Regions from separate parts of the Anoxybacillus suryakundensis genome, predicted to be linked through region 1. Evidence: riboswitches for the same ligand, from Rfam matches in the RefSeq annotation. Region 1 holds a riboswitch; each other region holds the start of a gene.
The links. A riboswitch is a leader RNA that binds a small molecule or an ion and turns the genes downstream of it on or off. The one in region 1 is predicted to bind S-adenosylmethionine.
Positions count from the first base shown of each region.

Region 2: it holds a riboswitch for S-adenosylmethionine, as region 1 does, so the genes downstream of both, ASC42_RS03190 (bifunctional homocysteine S-methyltransferase/methylenetetrahydrofolate reductase) here and mtnW (2,3-diketo-5-methylthiopentyl-1-phosphate enolase) in region 1, are expected to answer to the same signal.
Region 3: it holds a riboswitch for S-adenosylmethionine, as region 1 does, so the genes downstream of both, metK (methionine adenosyltransferase) here and mtnW (2,3-diketo-5-methylthiopentyl-1-phosphate enolase) in region 1, are expected to answer to the same signal.
Region 4: it holds a riboswitch for S-adenosylmethionine, as region 1 does, so the genes downstream of both, ASC42_RS08985 (methionine ABC transporter ATP-binding protein) here and mtnW (2,3-diketo-5-methylthiopentyl-1-phosphate enolase) in region 1, are expected to answer to the same signal.

Region 1 covers NZ_LIOK01000002.1:138,042-143,201, forward strand. The annotation lists gene ASC42_RS01940 (DMT family transporter) at 1-762, shown strand, start outside; gene ASC42_RS01945 (1,2-dihydroxy-3-keto-5-methylthiopentene dioxygenase) at 771-1,307, opposite strand; gene ASC42_RS01950 (methylthioribulose 1-phosphate dehydratase) at 1,321-1,929, opposite strand; gene ASC42_RS01955 (2-hydroxy-3-keto-5-methylthiopentenyl-1-phosphate phosphatase) at 1,926-2,582, opposite strand; gene mtnW (2,3-diketo-5-methylthiopentyl-1-phosphate enolase) at 2,579-3,802, opposite strand; SAM riboswitch class I at 3,862-3,971, opposite strand; gene ASC42_RS01965 (pyridoxal phosphate-dependent aminotransferase) at 4,061-5,160, opposite strand, start outside.
Region 2 covers NZ_LIOK01000003.1:157,940-163,099, reverse strand. The annotation lists gene ASC42_RS03210 (DegV family protein) at 1-428, shown strand, start outside; gene ASC42_RS13615 (DUF3941 domain-containing protein) at 458-583, shown strand; gene ASC42_RS03205 (methyl-accepting chemotaxis protein) at 615-2,267, opposite strand; gene ASC42_RS03200 (BMP family lipoprotein) at 2,280-3,245, opposite strand; gene ASC42_RS03195 (YajQ family cyclic di-GMP-binding protein) at 3,413-3,904, shown strand; SAM riboswitch class I at 3,994-4,096, shown strand; gene ASC42_RS03190 (bifunctional homocysteine S-methyltransferase/methylenetetrahydrofolate reductase) at 4,164-5,160, shown strand, end outside.
Region 3 covers NZ_LIOK01000001.1:211,680-216,839, forward strand. The annotation lists gene asnB (asparagine synthase (glutamine-hydrolyzing)) at 1-1,419, opposite strand, end outside; gene metK (methionine adenosyltransferase) at 1,481-2,686, opposite strand; SAM riboswitch class I at 2,808-2,916, opposite strand; gene pckA (phosphoenolpyruvate carboxykinase (ATP)) at 3,091-4,677, shown strand; gene ASC42_RS01035 (N-acetylmuramoyl-L-alanine amidase) at 4,795-5,160, shown strand, end outside.
Region 4 covers NZ_LIOK01000010.1:61,661-66,820, forward strand. The annotation lists gene ASC42_RS08975 (MetQ/NlpA family ABC transporter substrate-binding protein) at 1-488, opposite strand, end outside; gene ASC42_RS08980 (methionine ABC transporter permease) at 506-1,174, opposite strand; gene ASC42_RS08985 (methionine ABC transporter ATP-binding protein) at 1,164-2,192, opposite strand; SAM riboswitch class I at 2,264-2,369, opposite strand; gene ASC42_RS08990 (hypothetical protein) at 2,701-3,174, opposite strand; gene ASC42_RS08995 (response regulator transcription factor) at 3,560-4,159, shown strand; gene ASC42_RS09000 (O-acetylhomoserine aminocarboxypropyltransferase/cysteine synthase family protein) at 4,199-5,160, opposite strand, start outside.

The DNA.
Region 1 (5,160 bases):
CCGCTTTCGTTAACGTTTATTCGTTGGACGATCGCCGTCCTTTTTTTATTTCCAATCGTGTTGAAAAAAGAACGATCCGTTCGTTTACAAAAACAAAGTATCGTACCACTTATTGCGATGGGGCTTTCAGGCGTCGTCTTATTTAACGTTTTTATGTTTCAAGCGTTGCGCTATACATCTGCTGATCATGTCGGGTTAATTTCGACATTAAATCCGATCGCGATTGCGCTTGTGGCATACGCCGTTTACCGCGATAAACTTACGATTCGACAATGGCTGGCCATGGTTCTCTCCCTGATCGGCGTGCTGATCGTGATGACGCATGGACAACTTCATCGCCTATCGGACATCAACGTCGGGGATATATGGATGGTTGCCGCAGTCATCATTTGGGGCGTCTATTCCGCCTGTGCAAAAGCGGTTATGAAGTCGTATTCCCCGCTTGCGGCAACGTTTTGGTCCGGCGTCTTTGGCGTCATCGGATTGTTGCCGTTTCTTTCTTCTTTTTCAATCCATGATGTCAACTTCTCGTTTGTATTGGCGCTTTTATATACGAGCGTCGGGGCGACGGTGCTTGCGATGTTTCTTTGGAACGTCGGCGTGAAACAAGTCGGTGCCACAACCGCGGGGATGTTTTTAAATTTCAATCCGCTTTTTACTGCGCTGTTTGCGTACATATTACTTGGCGAAATGTTCACCGCACCGCAATGGATCGGTTCATTCATTACGATTGCAGGCGTCATTTTGTTCACAAAAAAATAGAAGGGGCGTTACACCCCTTCTTTTTCCTCGTATGGATGTGCTACCCAACCAGATGGATCAATAAACAACCGAACGGCAACAACTTGGCGGTCGTCCATTAATGTAAAGAAATGTGGGTTTCCTTCTGGAACAGAAATGACATCGCCCGCTTCAAGCTCAACGTCAAAGTAGCCTGTTTGTTCATCTCCTTTAATAACGAAAATGCCATGACCAGCAACAATCGCCCGCACTTCGTCTTCTGTATGCGTATGCACTTGTTCAAATTTTTTCAATAGCTCTTCTAAATTTGGCGTTTGTTCGCAGAGGGCAACAACATCCCACGCTTGATAGCCTCTTCGTTTTGCTAAATCTTCAATTTCTGTTTGAAACGCTGCTAAAATGTGCGCTTTTTCTTCGTCTGTTAATACAAATTTGTTTTGTAGATGAGCGGGAAGTTTCTTTGCATCCCAATGTTCATATAACACTCCTTGCTTATTTAAAAACGCTGCAACGTTTTCCTTTCCTTCAATCACTTCACCTGTGTTGCGCACTTTAATAACTGCCATACCATACTCCCCCTTATCGTTTTAAAAGTAGTAATTTTACATAGTACTGACATAAAAACTCGCAAGCTTCTAAAAACTTTTTCGCTTCAAACGCATCTTTTCCCCATACGGTCACGCCGTGGTTGCGAATAAGCACTGCTCCTCGATCTTCATGAACATGGTCGGCAAACGCTTTTGCTAACGTCGGAATATGAGCGAAATTCGGAATAATCGGAATGCGAAACGCCGCATCTTCTTCCCATAAGCCGAACGCTTTAATCATTTCTTGATTTGTAAAAATGACCTCCCCTTCTTCGCCGTACCATTCGGAAATAATGTTATTGTCGACGGTGTGGACATGAAGCACACAACCGGCGTTCGTTTTATTGTAAATTTTAACGTGAAGAAGCGTCTCGGCTGACGGTTTCAAGTGCGTCGCCTCCGCTGGCTGTCCGTCGGCACCGACAAGTAAAAAATCTTCCGCCGTCTCTTTTCGCTTATCTTTTCCGCTCGCAGTGACAAGAAACGTAAGCGGCTCATCGCTCACTTTTATCGACAAGTTGCCACTCGTCCCCATAAACCAGTCGCGCGCCGCTAGCTCTCGTTTCACCTCGGCAAGCTCTACCCATTTTTGTTGTCTCACGCGATCACCTCGCTTTCTTTTAACACGTCAATGACATCAAAAAACGTCGTAAACGGCGTATGCGGCAAGTGGAGCTCACGGCATTTTTCAAGCAAAAAGTCGCGCGCCATGACGTGATCGGCTAGTTTGGCTGCTGCCAAGTCGGTAATGGAGTCGCCAATGACGATCGTTTTTGCCCCTTTTGGTGCAAGTTTGCGAAGAAGCGACGGCTTGCAGCAGCCGCAGCCGTTTTGACAATGTTCATCGCACGCATACGGCCACGTAATGCGAATCGTTTCCCCGCTAAAATCGGCGCTGTTACAAAAAATACGCTCTTTTTCAACGAGTCCGTGAAGAAGTGGATACACGAAAAAGTCAATGCCGCCGCTCACAATATAAAGCGGGATTTGTCGTTCGTTCGTAAACGCGACAAAATCGGAAAATCCGTCGCGAATGCGTGCGGTATCAAGCAAAAATTGCACGATGTCTTCTTTCAACGTCGTCGGCAACAGCGAAAACATGCGCCCGACCCCTTGTTGTACGGAACATGTTTGGGCGAGTATATCGTCTTTGATCGCTTCCCACTCCGGCGGAGCAAACTGTTTCATTAAAGCAATAATGTTATCGTTTAACGTAATCGTCCCGTCAAAGTCGCAAAAAATGACTGGCTTCATGATGCACTTCCCCATAAGTCAAGCGCTTGTTTTAATGCTTCATGTTCTTTCGCTGCCTCATGAAGCGAACGCCCAGCAAGCACCGCTTCGACAGCAGCGCGAAACGCTTGCCCGCCGCCGACCGCTCCGCTCGGATGCCCGTGCACGCCACCGCCTGCGTTAATGACAGAGTCGATGCCAAAGTCGCGCACAAGAAGCGGCACAAGCCCCGGATGAATGCCGGCAGATGGGACAGGAAACGCGCGCAAAAACGGTTCTTCTTTCGTTAATTCATCGCGAATCGCAACCGTTTGTTCTTTTTCAAGCGCAACGCTTCCGTACGGTGATGGGAAGAGTGAAAAGTCCGCCCCTGCCATGCGCAACAGTTTTCCAAGAAGCAAAGCGTAGCTTACGCCATATACGCGCGATGAGGCGACCGCTCCGCTAAACGACGGATGCGCCATAATCGGCAAACGAATGTCATCATCTTCACGAAGCGCTTGCAACACATCAAGTCCATATGTAAACACGTTAAACAATAATACGTCCGCGCCAAGCTCCGCTGCTTTCTTCGCTTTTTCTTTTAACTGAAACGTTTTTCCGGTTAAGTTCACCGCATATAACGTCCGATGCCCTGTTTGTTCGTACACTTCCTGAAGCGCTTGTTTTCCTGCCACGATGCGCTTGTCAAACGGCGTCAAGTCGTTGTCAAATAAAATTTCATCGTCTTTCACAAGATCAACGCCACCGAGCGCTTGCAGCTTCAATTGTTCGGTGACGTATTGTAAATCACGCCCAATCACCGCTTTAAAAATGCTCATGACAAGCGGACGGTGAAAGACGCCAAGTTTTTCGCGAATGCCGTCAATCCCAAAGCGCGGACCAGGGAATGCGCGCTTCAGTTCGTCGGAAAACGTTAAGTCAATCAGTTTAATCGTTCCGTCAAGCGACAATTTGCCAAATGTCGTTGTCAAAATGGCAGGCAAATCGGCACTAAAATTGACGCTCGGATACGAAATGCGCACAAGCGCACGTTTTAGTCTCTTTCCAAAAAACGTATTGACACGCTCGTCTTCCTCTAGCTCTTCAATCGACTGAACGATCCCTTTATGTTTTTTTAACTGTTCTTGTTCCAGTTGCGGTAAATCAGTCCACGACCCGACAGTCAGTCCAAGCGCGATACCTTCTGCTTTTTTCGCTAAATCTTTGTCGTCATGAATCAAATACGTTGCGGTAATCATATGTCCACCCCTTTACAAATAAAAAACCTCTTCATAAGAAGAGGCTAATTGTTCGTCTCTTCTTATCTCTCAGCGTATTGCTGCGAGAATTAGCACCGTGCTTAAACAGCTGTTTAAGTCGGTTGCCGGGCTTCATCGGGCTCGTCCCTCCGCCTACTCTTGATAAGAATTCGCAATGTATGAAATTTTTTGAATGGTTCGTTTTTCATAAATTTACTTCGAATTATGACAGCACATGTGGCATTTGTCAATCATTTTTTAAAAAAGTTGCAGTTGTCCGATGCGCCAAGCCGCTTCTTTTAGCCTGTCTTCGCTCGTCAGTAGCCCTGTGCGCACATAGCCTTCCCCATGTTCACCAAACCCGATCCCCGGAGCGACCGCCACGTGCGCTTGTTTAAGCAACAGGTCAGCAAATGTTTCTGACGTATAACCGTTCGGCACCGGAAGCCAAGCGAAAAACGAACCTGCTGGCGCTTGGACGTCCCAACCGATGTCACGCAAAGCATGAATAAACGTATTTCGCCTTGCTTCATACGTGGCGACAAGCTCGGCGACGCACTGTTGCGACTCGAGTAGCGCGACTGCTGCCGCTTCTTGAATAGCACCGAACATGCTGACGTACAAATGGTCTTGGAGTACGTGGATTGCTTCAATCATGCTTTCGTTGCCGACCGCAAAGCCGATGCGCCACCCTGCCATATTGTACGTTTTCGAAAACGTATAAATTTCAATGCCGACGTCTTTTGCCCCTTCAACTTGTAAAAAGCTGACCGGCTTTTTCCCATCAAAGCCAATCGCTCCGTATGCGAAATCGTGCACGACAGCGATATGATGTTTTTCCGCAAATGAAACGGTTTCTTGAAAAAACGATTCCGTTGCTGTCGCGCCTGTCGGATTGTTCGGATAGTTTAAAAACATCAATTTTGCCTCGCGAACGACGTCTTTCGGTAGCTCATCGTAAGCGGGCAAAAAGCTGTTTTCCGCCCGCAGCGGCATCATTTCCATGCGCGCCCGCGCAAGCACGACTCCCGACCAATAGTCCGGATAACCGGGATCGGGAACGAGGACGACATCACCTGAATTTAATAAACAAAGCGGCATTTCGACAAGCCCTGCTTTTCCGCCAAATAAAATAGCGACTTCTTTTTCCGGGTCAACCGTCACCCCGTATTCACGCTTATAAAACGTCGCCACCGCCTCTTTGAAAAACGAATAGCCGCGAAACGGCGAATATTTATGATACATCGGCTTTGCCACCGCCTGTTGCATCGCGCGCACAATATGTGCGGGCGTCGGCTGATCGGGATTTCCTTGTCCGAGATTAATGACATCGTGCCCTTCAGCGATGACCGCCTGTA
Region 2 (5,160 bases), on a different contig from region 1:
TCGTGACAACCATTGAAACGTATTGTCGTCATATGGAACATATTTTTACGGTCGATGATTTGCAATATTTGGCACGTGGCGGGCGCGTCAGCAAAACAGCGGCGTTTGTCGGTGGAGTATTAAACATTAAACCGCTTCTTCACGTCGAGGACGGAAAGTTAATTCCGATTGAAAAAGTGCGCGGACGGAAAAAAGTACTGAAGCGCATGGTCGAACTTATGCAAGAGCGCGGAGCAGACGTGCAAAACCAACTCATCGGCATTAGTCACGGCGATGACGAACAAACGGCGCTCGAACTAAAAGCGATGATTGAAGAAACGTTCGGTTGCAAACAATTTTTCATTTCTGAAATTGGCGGCGCCATCGGAGCGCATGCTGGTCCAGGCACGATCGCCCTCTTTTTCTTGAATAAACAACTCGAGCAATGATTACACTACTTTTCAAAGGGGGCAAGAATATGACGAGCGATAACGACAAAAAAGCAAAAGACAATAATGCCAAACGACACGAAAAAAATATGGAGCGCGAAAAAAACCGTCAAGCTGGCAAACGCGCCTACTCAAAAGAAACGAATCATTTGTAAAGAAAAAGATGCTCGCGCGGAGCATCTTTTTCTATTTCATTTGAAACTTTGCCATCGTCCGTTGTAAATCATCTGTAAGTTGACGCAACGTCGTCACTTTTTCGCTCATTTTTTTGAACGCTTCTAACTGCTCCACCATCGACGCGGCAATTTCTTCGCTGCCTGCTGCCGATTGTTCAACGACCGCACTAATGCTTTCAACATTTTGCAAGACGTTTTTGCCAAGCTCTTTCGATTCATTCATGCCGATGACAAGCGCTTGAATATCGGTCGTAATATGGTGTACTTTTTTCTCAATGGCACTAAACGCCTCCGTCGTCGTTTCAATGGCTTTCGTTTGTGCTTCAGCAATATCTACCCCACGACGAACGGCTTCGGTGACGTTCGTTAACCCCGATTGAATGAGATGAACCATCTCAAAAATTTGGCTTGTCGCTTTCGATGATTCTTCTGCCAGTTTGCGCACTTCTTCCGCGACGACTGCAAATCCTTTCCCTGCCTCCCCTGCACGCGCCGCTTCAATCGCGGCATTTAACGCCAATAAGTTCGTTTGCGTCGCAATGTCAGATACTGCTTTTGCCATATCTTCAATTTTTCTTGCATACGTCGCAAACTGTTCCGTCGATTGTTCAATGGAGGCAGTCGCCTGTGCATTTTCATCAATAAACGCTTTTTGTTCCGCTAACGCCGCTTGACCGTGCACAATCGCTTCGACCGCTTCATCGCTATAACGAGCCGTTTGTTCGGTACGCCCAACGTTTTCTTGTACAGTATGTTCCATTCGTTCAATGAGTTGTACCGCATGTTGTAAATCTTCGGAAATGCTTTGCGCTCCGGCTGACAATTCGTTTGTTGATACAGCTACTTGATTATTAATTTCTGTTAACGTTTTTGTTTCCTCATCAATTTCTTTCGCAAACGCCTCTACTTGCTTACTGACTGTATCAACCGATTGAAGCAAGCCATTCAGCTGATCAGCCATCGTTGCAAATGCTTCATTTAAATCAGCAAGCTCGTCTCTCCCGCTATACTTCACAGGCTCAATACGCAAATCGCCGCTTGCAATTTGTTTCGCATTTTCAGCGATTTTTCTTAGCGGCACCGTAATTTTTTGTGTTAGTCTAAATCCGCTAAATCCTGCAAACAATAATACCACTGCAATCGCAACGAGCGAAATCGTAATAACGCCTGAAATTTGTTTTTGTAACGTTTGTTGCATGTACGTATAATATTCGCTCACATATGTGTTGACGACATATATGTCGTTTAATACCCCTTCTGCTCGCATCGACTGGCGGCGAATTTCTGCTACGTTCCGTGCATCAAGTGCCGCTTTCGATTCTTTAGCTAGCACGTCAAATTTTTTATTCGCTTGTTCAAGTGCAGCACGAATGTACGATTGGGTCAGTCCTTTATTTAATACGCGAAGCAACTTTTCTGATTCTTCCAAATGAATAAGTACTTCTTGTTTATTTCCTTCTGTTGGGCTATATGCATAGTTGCTTAAACTTTGCTTCGTCGCTTTCAGCTCTGCTTGTAAATGTTGCGCCTTCATCATCAGCGGAACGAAATCTTGATTCGACGATTGAATCGAAAGCATATTTATAATAATAAACACAATAATAGCGCCGGCAATGACTGGCGTTGCTAATGAATGAAATAATAATCGTTGTTTAATCGACATCGTATCCCTCCTTTATTGCGTAATGCCGTTTGTCGCTTTTTCTTTCCATTTTTCAAGCGTCGCCTGTTGCTCTGGACTGAGCGTCACGACACGAATCGGTGCTAAATCGACGCCGTTTTCTTTTAACCCAAGTTCGATCGTTCCTTTTGGCACTTCTTTCTTTTCAACATACTGTTTAATGACTGTATATAACGCAACATCTACATTTTTTAACATCGATGTGACCACCGCTTTTTCCGCATAAAAATATTGGTCGCTATCGACACCGATTGCATATTTTTTGTTCATCTCCGCCTCGCGTAGCACCCCGACACCTGTAAACCCAGCCGCCGCATACAACACATCTGCGCCGTTGGCAATCATTTGTTTGGCGATCGTTGCTCCAAGCTTGTCATCGCCAAAATTGCCGGCATACACTTCTTGCACGTTTGCTTCTGGCTTCACCGCTTTTACCCCTTGAATAAAGCCGTTCGCAAACTTCCGAATCAATGGCACATCCGCTCCACCAACGAAGCCGACGTTGTTCGTTTTCGTCAGCATGGCTGCGACAACACCTGCTAAAAAGCTCCCTTCATCTTCTTTAAACGTAATGGACGTAATGTTTTGGAGGTTAGATACCGCGTCAATTAATATAAATTGCTGTTTCGGATATTTTTTTGCGACTTTTTCTAAATCTTGTTGCACCATAAAGCCGAGACCGATAACGAGATCGTTCCCTGCTTCAACAAGCTCGGTTAGCCCTTTTTCATACGTTCCCGTTTCTTTTAACTCACGGTAGTCAAAAAAGATGCCGAGCTCATCTCTCGCTTTCATTAACCCTTGAAATGCCGAGTCGCTAAATGATTGATCGCCAAGTCCGACGTCTGATAACATAATGCCAATTTTCACACGCTCTTTCGGCTGAAAGGAGCTCGTTTGTGAACACCCAGCGGCAAGTAACAAAACGAATGCCATCATGAGTGAAATCATTTTTTTCATAAAATTCCCTCATCTCCTTATCTTTCGATCAAATCTCACTTCATGTATTATATCGACAATATTCGACAGTTTGTTTACTTTTTATATATAAATATTTTGTAAAGTTGTTCATATGTCAACAATCGACTATAATGGAAACACAACAAATTTATATTGAGGTGATATATATGTCAAAAGAAAGTTCATTTGATATTGTGTCGAAAGTCGATTTGTCAGAAGTAACAAACGCCATCAACATCGCGTTAAAAGAAATTCAAAACCGCTATGATTTTAAAGGAAGCAAAAGCGACATTTCGCTTGAAAAAGATGAACTCATTTTCATTTCTGACGATGAATTTAAGCTCGAACAACTCAAAGACGTGCTCATCGGCAAGCTCATTAAGCGCGGTGTGCCAACGGAAAACATTCAATACGGAAAAATCGAACCTGCTTCTGGCGGAACGGTGCGCCAACGTGCCAAACTCGTCCAAGGCATCGACAAAGACAACGCGAAAAAAATTAACACAATCATTAAAAATACAGGTTTAAAAGTGAAAAGTCAAATTCAAGAAGACCAAATTCGCGTCAGCGGCAAAAGTAAAGACGATTTACAAAAAGTCATCGCCGCCATTCGCGAAGCAGACTTACCGATCGACGTCCAATTCGTCAACTATCGTTAAGAAGGCAACACGCCTTCTTTTTTATTTTCAAATAAAATAGTTGAATATTTCTAAAAAATCAGTTACATTTATGAGTAACTTCATACAACATCTTATCGAGAGAAGGGGAGGGACTGGCCCGATGAACCTTCAGCAACCTGACGATCGTCAAGGTGCTAAGTCCAGACAAGCGATTCGCTTGGAAGATAAGAAGGAGCGCACAACGTCTTCTTCTTATGAAGAAGACGTTTTAGTTTGAAAAAGAAACGGAGGAATGGACGTGGGACTGTTAGACGATTTAAAACAACGCATCGTCATCGCCGACGGAGCGATGGGAACGTTATTATATGCGCACGGCATCGACCGTTGCTTTGAAGAATTAAACGTAACGAAGCCGGAAGAAATCGTTCATATTCACGAAGCGTATATCGAAGCAGGCGCTGAAGTGATCCAAACGAACACGTACGGCGCCAACTATGTAAAACTTGCTCGCTACGGTTTGCAGGACGATGTAAAAGAAATCAATAAAGCGGCTGTCCAACTTGCAAAACAAGCAGCAAAAGGACGTGCCTACGTGCTCGGTACGATCGGAGGATTGCGCAGCACAAACAAAAGCACGATTTCGCTTGAAGAAGTGAAACGGACGTTCCGTGAACAGCTGTATGTGTTGTTAAGCGAAAATGTTGATGGACTTTTACTTGAAACGTATTACGATTTCGAAGAATTACAAACCGTTCTTTCCATCGCTCGGAAAGAAACGACGTTGCCGATCATTGCCCACGTCACGCTTCATGACATTGGCGTCTTGCAGCACGGCATGCCGCTTGCTGAAGCGCTTCGTCAGTTAGAACTACTTGGCGCCGATGTCGTCGGCTTAAACTGTCATCTCGGTCCATATCATATGTTGCGTTCGCTCGAAGAAGTGCCGATTCCAACGCGCGCCTTTTTATCGGTGTACCCGAATGCGAGTTTGCCACAATATCGCGACGGACGATTCATTTACGAAACGAGCGAACAATATTTTGAAGAAACAGCCCGCGCGTTTCGTGATCAAGGGGTTCGACTCATTGGCGGCTGTTGCGGCACGACACCAAAACATATTGCCGCGATTGCTCGCGCCCTTCCCGATCGCACACCTGTATATAAAAAAGAAGTGAAACAACGGCATACTATTGTCGTTCAAGAAGCAGAACAAACGAAACAACCTTCCCTTGCCGATCTTGCACGCACGCGACGGTCGATTATCGTCGAGCTCGATCCGCCAAAAAAACTCGGCT
Region 3 (5,160 bases), on a different contig from region 1:
ATGCAAATCGACATATTGCATTTGTTCGACAGGATCGTATAACGCTGTTTCATCATATAAATGTTTCGTTACGTTCGTATATTCCCAATCACTATTGTATTCTTTTAATGTAAGAGCTTTTTCTTTTTCCTCAAACATTTTCGCGTTGCCAACATACCGATCACGCAATGGTGTCGTACCGCGTTCAATAAAACTTTTTCCTTTCATTCCTTCAGGAAGAAGACGGGCAAGTATACGCAATGCGCGCTTCATCGGCCGAGGGAGATGGTTGAATAGGCGCAACGAATATGGTTCACGGTAAATATTGTAACCTCCAAATAATTCATCTGCCCCTTCACCCGATAAAACGACCGTCACACGCTTTCTCGCTTCACGAGCGACAAAATAAAGCGGAACAGCGGCAGGATCAGCGAGCGGGTCGTCCATATGCCACATGATACGTGGAAGTGCTTGTACGTACTCTTCTGGAGAAATGATATAGCTGTAATGTCGAACGTGTAGTTGATCAGCTGTTTCTTTCGCCACATCTATTTCACTAAACCCTTCTCGAGCAAATCCAACCGAAAACGTCTCGAGCTGCGGATGAAATTGTTTAGCTATTGCAACAACAAGTGAGGAATCAATCCCACCGGATAAAAAAGAACCGACAGGCACATCGCTACGCATATGCACTTCAATGGATTTGAATAGCGCATCACGAATATCACTAATCCACTTTTCTTCTGATTGATGGATCGGCATAAATGTTGGTGTAAAATAACGAACAAACATTGGTTGCTCGCCAATTTTTTTCATGATATAATGCCCAGGCTTCAGTCTACAAATATTTGCTGTCATTGTAAGTGGCTCTGGCACATATTGAAACGTTAAATAATGATGGAGTGCTTCTCTGTTGATATCTCCATCAATTGCTAATAAGAGGCTTTTCTTTTCCGAAGCAACGAGAAGACGATCATCTTCAATCGTATAAAAAAATGGCTTAATACCAAACGGATCGCGTGCAGCAAATACTATTTTTTCTTCTTTATCCCAAATGACGAAAGCAAACATACCGCGCAATTGTTGAACACAAGCCTCTTTTGTTTCAGCATATAACGCTAAAATAACTTCTGTATCTGAATGTGTCGTAAATTTATATCCTTTTTGCTCAAGTTGCTCGCGCAATTCAATATAGTTGTAGATTTCTCCATTAAAAATAATCCAATATCGATCATTTTCATAGGAAAGCGGCTGATGACCTGCCTCTAAATCAATAATGCTCAGACGACGAAAAGCAAAATGCACATGCTCATCGAAAAAATATCCCTCGTCATCTGGTCCACGATGAATAATCGCATCATTCATCTGACGAAACGTTTGTTTCCATTCACCGCATATTTGATTTGGTTGATCATATATCACTCCAACAAAGCCACACATGTTTTCACCCCGTTTCACTAACAAATAGAGAGAGCTACATGACGTAACTCTCTCCCTTTTCTTACTTCGCTAACTGTAACGCTTGTTGTTTTAACGCTTCCGCTTTATCAGTACGCTCCCAAGGAAGATCAATATCTGTGCGACCAAAGTGACCGTAAGCAGCTGTTTGTTTGTAAATTGGACGGCGAAGATCAAGCATTTTAATGATTCCTGCTGGGCGAAGGTCAAAATTGTTGCGCACCACTTCAATTAATACATCTTCAGATACTTTACCTGTGCCGAACGTATCAATGGAAATTGATACTGGTTGCGCCACACCGATCGCATACGCTAACTGCACTTCACATTTATCTGCAAGACCTGCTGCAACGATGTTTTTCGCTACGTAACGAGCGGCATATGCTGCCGAACGGTCTACTTTCGTTGGGTCTTTTCCTGAGAATGCTCCACCACCGTGACGAGCATAACCACCGTACGTGTCAACGATAATTTTGCGTCCTGTTAACCCTGCATCACCTTGTGGACCACCGATCACGAAACGACCTGTTGGGTTAATGAAATATTTTGTGTTTTCATCGATCAACTCCGCTGGAACAACAGGTTGAATGACATGCTCTTTAATGTTGCGTACAATTTGATCTTGTGTAATTTCTGGATGATGTTGTGTAGAAACAACGATCGTATCGATACGTACAGGTTTGCCGTTTTCATCATACTCCACTGTCACTTGCGTTTTTCCGTCTGGACGTAAATAAGGTAAGATATCTTCTTTACGCACTTCAGCTAGACGGCGCGCAAGTTTATGTGCGAGCGAAATTGGAAGCGGCATAAGCTCTTTCGTTTCGTTGCACGCGAAGCCAAACATTAATCCTTGGTCACCTGCACCGATCGCCTCGATTTCTTCATCTGTCATTTGCCCTTCACGAGCTTCTAACGCTTTGTCAACACCCATCGCAATATCTGGAGATTGCTCATCAATTGATGTTAATACAGCGCACGTATCTGCATCAAAGCCGTATTTTGCGCGCGTATAGCCAATTTCACGAATCGTTTCACGGACAATTTTCGGAATATCTACATATGTAGATGTTGTAATTTCCCCGCTCACTAAAACAAGCCCTGTTGTTACGCTCGTTTCACACGCAACACGCGCATTTGGATCATTCGCTAAAATCGCATCTAAAATCGCATCGGAAATTTGGTCACAAATTTTATCCGGATGCCCTTCCGTTACAGATTCAGATGTAAACAGACGACGTTTAGGCATTCAAACATTCCTCCTCAATAATAATGACAAATGATACGGTACTCATCCCTCTTATTATGGTCTATCGTGAAAAAAACCTTTCCTTCAGAGGAAAGGTTTTTGCATTTGTCTGCGCCTTTCACTCTTATCGTTCAAGGGCGTTCCCTTGCCACAGGTTAGCACCTTTTCACATACGTGACGGTTGCTGGGTTTCATCGGGCCTGTCTCCCTCCACCAACTCGGGATAAGAGTATCCGTTCATCTCAGCATCATATCACATATATCATCAGCGAGTCAACGTTTTTTCTACTGTAATGATTTTGAAAATAAATTCAAGAAAAATACGCTAATTAGTATGGACTATTTATTAAAATGTGTTATACTTTTTACATAAAGATAAATCAAACAAAGGTAGGTTTTGTCCAATGAATTCCATTGAACTGACAAACAAATTATCGACACTCTTACAAAGGGATGGGGTTTTTCATAACTTATCTGTACCACGACTAGTAGAGAAAGTATTAACTCGGAAAGAAGGCATTCTTACTTTATCAGGAGCGATTTGTGCAACAACAGGAAAATATACAGGTCGCTCCCCGAAAGATAAATATATTGTCGAAGAGCCATCTGTTAAACATAAAATTGATTGGGGAACTGTCAATCAACCAATTTCTGAGGAAGTATTTGATAAACTTTACAACAAAGTGATCGATTATTTAATGACAAAAGAAGAATTGTTTGTATTTAATGGCTTTGCAGGCGCTGATCCAGCTTATCGTTTGCCAATTCAAGTTGTCAACGAATTTGCTTGGCATAACTTATTCGCCCATCAGTTATTCATTCGTCCAACAACGGAAGAATTACAAGCGCATGAGTCACAATTTACAGTCATTTCTGCTCCAACATTTAAAGCCGATCCAGCTGTTGACGGCACGCGTTCAGAAACATTTATTATCATCTCGTTTGAACGTCGCACTGTGCTAATTGGTGGGACAGAATATGCAGGTGAAATGAAAAAATCAATTTTCTCCGTCATGAACTTCTTATTGCCAGAGCAAGGAATCTTCCCGATGCACTGTTCAGCAAACGTTGGTCAAGAAGGAGATGTCGCGCTCTTTTTCGGTTTATCAGGCACAGGAAAGACGACGCTCTCTGCCGATCCAAACCGTCGCTTAATTGGCGATGATGAGCACGGTTGGTCAAACAACGGTGTCTTTAATATTGAAGGCGGATGTTATGCTAAGTGCATTAACTTATCACGTGAAAAAGAGCCACAAATTTTTGACGCGATTCGCTTCGGTTCTGTATTAGAAAACGTCATGATTGACCCAGATACGCGCATACCAAACTATGACGATGCGACGTTAACTGAAAATACACGTGCCGCATACCCGCTTGAAGCGATGGATAACATCGTTCAGCCAAGCGTTGCTGGCCACCCGCATACAATCGTCTTTTTAACAGCAGATGCGTTCGGTGTATTGCCACCAATTAGCAAACTCACAAAAGAGCAAGCAATGTATCATTTCTTAAGCGGGTATACAAGCAAGTTAGCAGGTACAGAGCGCGGGATTACAGCACCAGAAGCAACGTTCTCTACATGCTTCGGCTCGCCGTTTTTACCGCTTCCAGCAACACGATATGCAGACATGCTCGGACAAAAAATCGATGCTCACGACGTTCAAGTCTTTTTAGTGAACACTGGTTGGACTGGTGGTGGATACGGCGTTGGTGAACGAATGAAGCTGTCGTATACGCGCGCGATGGTGAAAGCAGCGTTAGAAGGAGAGTTAAATAACGTCGAAACCGTTCAAGATCCTATTTTTGGATTACACATTCCACTTCACGTCCCAGGTGTTCCTGATGAAGTGCTACAACCAAAAAGTACATGGGCGGATCAAGCAGAGTACGAACAAAAAGCAAAAGAGCTTGCGGCGAAGTTCCGCGAAAACTTCAAGAAATTCAAAAACGTTGATCCACGCATTGAACAGTTCGGTGGACCAATTGGATAAATGACAAAAGCTGCCTGCTTATTCGGCAGCTTTTTTTATTTTTAATGACTTCGTACAAACCATTTTTACTATGAAACATATAGTAGTGTATAGAAGTGAACAAAAGGAGGATACAAAATGAATGGACTATTTGCTCTCCCGCAATTAAAAGATGTACGTCATCTTCTCCCTACTCGTTCTGGACAGTCGTACAAAAAAACAACATTGCAGCAAAAAACACATATTATTATTCATCATAGTTTAACGAAAACAGGCTCGGCATTTGCATTTGCTAATTATCATGTTAGCAAGGGGTGGCCAGGAATCGGATACCATTTTGTTATCGAACAAGACGGAACGATTCATTTTTGCAACGATTTAGAAACAATTAGCTACCATGTTGGTAATCATAACTCATACTGCATTGGCATTTGTTTAACAGGGGATTTTCGCACACAACAACCGACAAATGAGCAAAAACAATCATTGAAAGCATTATACAAA
Region 4 (5,160 bases), on a different contig from region 1:
GTTTTGTCGACACCTTCTTTTAACTTAATTAACCCTTTTTCTTCAAGCATCGATAAAATGCGACCGTGGTCAGCAACCGAGTTGCTCATAATAATTTTCGCACCGTTTGGTAGCTCTTCAAGGCTTTTATATTTTTTAGAGTATACGCCGATTGGCTCAATATGAATACCACCAGCATTTACAAAGTCATAGCCATGTTCTTTCATTTGTGCTTCTAAATAAGGAATGTGTTGGAAATAGTTTGCATCTAACTCTTTATCCGCTAACGCTTTGTTCGGTAATACGTAATCTTGGAATGTCACAATTTCTAATTCAATACCTTTTTCTTTTAAAATCGGTTTTGCTTGTTCTAAAATTTCCGCATGTGGCACGTTTGATGCCCCAACGACAAGCTTATTCGTCTTTTCTTCCGCACTTTCGCTGTTTCCGCAAGCAGCAAGCGCTAATACAACAACTGCAGCAACAAGTAAAGAAATCCATTTTTTCATCTGTTTCTTCCTCCTTTTTATCGTTTATCTATTTTAGAAGTGACAAAGTCACCAATAAACTGAATAATAAAGACGATGATTAAAATGAGCACTGTCGCAACAAATGTAACGTCGTTATTGTTGCGTTGAAATCCTTCTAAATACGCTAAGTTTCCAAGCCCCCCAGCACCAACAACTCCTGCCATCGCTGTGTAACCAACGAGCGCGATTGCTGTTACCGTAATCCCAGATACAAGGGCAGGGAGCGCTTCTGGAAGAAGCACTTTCCAAATGATTGTTGTTGTCGTCGCTCCCATCGCTTTTGCCGCTTCAATGACACCTTTATCAATTTCACGAAGCGCAATTTCAACCATGCGTGCATAAAACGGTGCAGCACCAATAATGAGCGCTGGTAGCGCAGCATTCGCTCCAAGAATCGTGCCGACAACGAGCTTTGTAAACGGAATGAGCAAAATAATTAAAATAATGAACGGGATGGAACGGAAAATATTGACGAACGATGCGATCACACCGTTAATCAAACGATTTTCCCATATGTTTCCCTTAGACGTTAGAAACAACAACAACCCAAGTAAAATACCGAGCACAAATGTTGCTGCAACAGAAATAGCGGTCATATACAACGTCTCCATCGTTGCCGCCCATATTTTTTCCCAAACGACGTTCGGAAATAGTTCATTGGACATTCGCCAACACCTCCACTTCAACTTCTTGCTGGCGAATAAAAGCGAGCGCTCGCTCAACTTCTCCATTCGCACCATCTAAGTGAATGAACAACACCCCGTATGAACCGTGATGCGTTTGTGAAATTTTCCCTTGTAAAATATTTATATTCAAATCGAATTGGCGAATAAGTTGTGTAATGAGCGGTTGCTCAGCCGCTTCGCCGACAAACGTAAGCTGGACAACTTGGCCGTTCGGATAACGTTCAAGAAGATGCAACATCGCTTCTTTTGTTTCCTCCGGCTCCGTCACTTGCTGAACAAATCGTTTCGTAATCGGTTGTTCTGGCTTACGGAACACGTGAAGCACTTCGCCCATTTCGACAATTTTTCCGTTTTCCATTACCGCTACACGATCACAAATTTTACGAATAACGTGCATTTCGTGTGTAATTAATACGATCGTTAAGCCGAGGCGTTTGTTAATATCAACAAGCAAATCTAAAATGGAATCGGTCGTTTGCGGATCAAGCGCCGACGTTGCTTCATCACATAATAACACTTTCGGGTTGTTCGCTAATGCGCGCGCAATGCCGACACGCTGCTTTTGCCCCCCGCTCAGTTGTGACGGATACGCATGTTCTCTTCCTTGCAAACCGACGAGTTGAATGAGTTCATCGACGCGTTTCATTCGTTCTTCTTTCGGTACACCCGCAATTTCTAACGGAAAAGCAATGTTTTCGCGCACCGTTCGCGACCAAAGTAAATTAAAGTGTTGAAAAATCATTCCAATTTGCTGACGCGCTTGTCGTAATTGTTTCCCACTAATTTTCCCCATATCTTTTCCATCGACAATGACTTCACCACTTGTCGGCTTTTCTAGTCCATTTAGCAATCGAATGAGGGAACTTTTCCCTGCTCCACTATAACCGATGATGCCGAAAATTTCTCCTTGTTCGATATGCAAGTTTACATGATCAACCGCCGTCACATGTCCACTTGCCGCTTTATATACTTTCGTTACGTTTGATAAAGTAATCATGCTGTCACCTTCCTTCCATGAAAAAAGCCTTTCTGCTCAAGAGAACAGAAAGGCGTCATCATCCATTCTGTCTCTTATCTCCCAAAGCAAACGCTTTGTGTGAATTGGCACCATTTCAGCAGCACTGACGGTTGCCGGGTTTCATCGGGCACATCCCTCCACCTCTCTTGATAAGAGCGCTTTTAAACGCTTTATTCAGTTAACGTTTTAATGCATTCAAGGACATTTTTAAACTACGAAAGTGAGTATATCATCAAAAGAAGGACGGTGTCAATAAAAATTTTTTCAACTATTTCCCGTCATGATTAAGTGAACTGAATATATATATCATTGAGGAATCGCTACTCCTAGGATGTCGGGCTACGAACAACCCTCTGCTTTTGTTATGTAAACAGTGTGAGAGGCTTACCCAAAACGCATTAGCGTTTTAGATCAGCCTCTTCAGTTCAAAAAATGAAGTTAAACTTTCCAATTGTAGGCATACATAGTTACATGACAAACGGATCCTTTAATTACATTCTTCTTTTGTAATTTTAATCGTTACGTACACTTTATGAAAGGAGTCATAGTAGTCAGCTTGTGCAACACTAGAGGTATACCATTTATCAACTAATTTTAAGTAAGAATCAGTGTTTTCTAAAGAATAAATCCCCGTAATAGTAGAAGTCTTAGTCGTTAGATTTCGATCGTACGTAACTGTCATCGTCACTGTACCATACATACTCTGAACCGTTTTTGTTTCTTTATTTCCTCGGACAATCGTATCAAGTGGAGCAATTTTTGATTTTGAATTGCTTAATTTTGCTATTGAACTCCCTACTGCAGGAGTAACTGTAATTGTTACATTCCCCTCTTTATATACTCGTTTCGGGAGCGTACTAGCTTCAGTAGTAATTAACGACCCAAAAAAACCATCTAATAACAGAGTAGCAGTTAGTGCTAGGGTAGCAACTAAAATAAGCCTTCTAAATTGCCTTTTCATTATTTTCTCTCCTCACATAGTCCAATTGTAATGCTAGTTCTCCGCTACTTGTCCATAATGAGATAGACTTGTACATTAGCGCCAGTTAAACATCGGTATCATGAATATAAGCAGGAATTTTTATTTAGCTGATTACTCACCATAGGTACAACATATTGTATAAAAATCGGACGTTCTTTATCTCAACTTATACATTGCTCATACTCCTCCGCTTCTTCTCCCAAAAATAGCTGATCAGCTATTTTCATTTTACCAAAAATAGAAAAGAAAAAAATCCGTATTTTCCGCCAATTTTTTGGCGAAAATCCGCCAATTTCTTCAAAATAAATGACAAAGTTTATTAAATGAAGTAGAATCTAGTAAAAAATAATGGAGGGGAAATCGCATGACTATTCGTACATTGCTTATTGATTCTGATCCTATCTATTTGCTTGGGTTGGAAAAATTATTGGAAAACGAAAGTAACATAACAGTTATCGGTTCTGTTTCTTGTCTTGATTCACTAGATACTCTCATACATATACATGTACCAGACGTCATTGTAATAAATGTACACATGCACATAGCAAAAGCATGGGACTGGGTAAAAAATGTGAAGGAGACACATCCCACGATAAATATCATTATGCTATGCAACTATCCACCGCTCGCCTTATCTGCGTACGAAGCAGGTGTATCCGGCGTATTGTCAAAAGAAAAAGTTTCCACTCATTTAGCACATGTGATCCGATACAGCAACGAAGGAGAAAAACTTTTTTTAGCGGATAATGAAACTGCGTATTTAACAAAGCACGGTTTAACAAACATGGAAATCGATATATTACAAATGTTAGCGGATGATCAAACGAGTACACAAATTAGCGAACAGCTAATGATAAGCAAACGAACAGTAGAACGTCACCTTTCTTGTATTTTCGAAAAACTAAAGGTTTCGTCACGAACTGGAGCGGTTGCGGAAGCGCTACGGTTACAACTCATAAAATGAAAGGTGCTAGTCGAAATATATAACTAGCACCTTTCATACCTACACTTGCGAATATACAGAACGAATACCTGTCGCCGCTTCAATTGCCTGTTCTAAGTCTTCAATTAAATCGTCCACGTTTTCGATTCCGACTGATAAACGAATCATATCTTCTGTTACACCAGACGCTTGTAAATCTTCTCCGCTCAGTTGTTGATGCGTCGTGCTCGCTGGATGAATAATTAAACTTTTTGCATCGCCGACGTTGGCGACATGCGACCAAAGTTTAACGTTGTTAATCAATGTCGCCCCCGCTTCACGACCGCCTTGAATGCCGAAAACAACGACAGCTCCTGCCCCCTTTGGCATATATTTTTTCGCTAGCTCTTTTGCTGGGTGATCGTCATGCTCAGGATATAACACCCAATTGACTGCTGGATGGTTGTCTAAATACTCAACAATTTTTCTCGTGTTGGCAATATGTTCTTTCATGCGTACGTGTAACGTTTCAAGCCCTAAATTAAACTGAAATGCGTTGAACGGGCTCATCGCTGGTCCTAAATCGCGCAATAGTTGCACGCGTGCTTTCACGATATACGCTGCTGCACCAATGTGTGCGTATACGAGATTATGGTAGCTTGGATCTGGTGTCGTAAACGATGGAAACTTCGGCGAATTCCAATCAAAATTTCCGCCGTCGACAATGATGCCACCTAGCGTCGTTCCGTTGCCAAGTAGCCATTTCGTCGCTGAATGAATAACGATATTTGCTCCGTGTTCAATCGGACGGCAAAGATAAGGCGTCGCAAACGTATTATCAATAATGAGCGGAATGCCTGCTTCGCGAGCAACCTCCGCAACCGCTTCAATATCTAACACGTGCAAGCTCGGATTGCCGATCGTTTCGGCAAAAATGGCTTTCGTTTTCGGCGTAATGGCAGCGCGGAAATTTTCTGGATCGGTCGGATCGACAAAATGTGTCGTGATGCCGTATTTCGGTAACGTATTTGCGAGCAAATTGT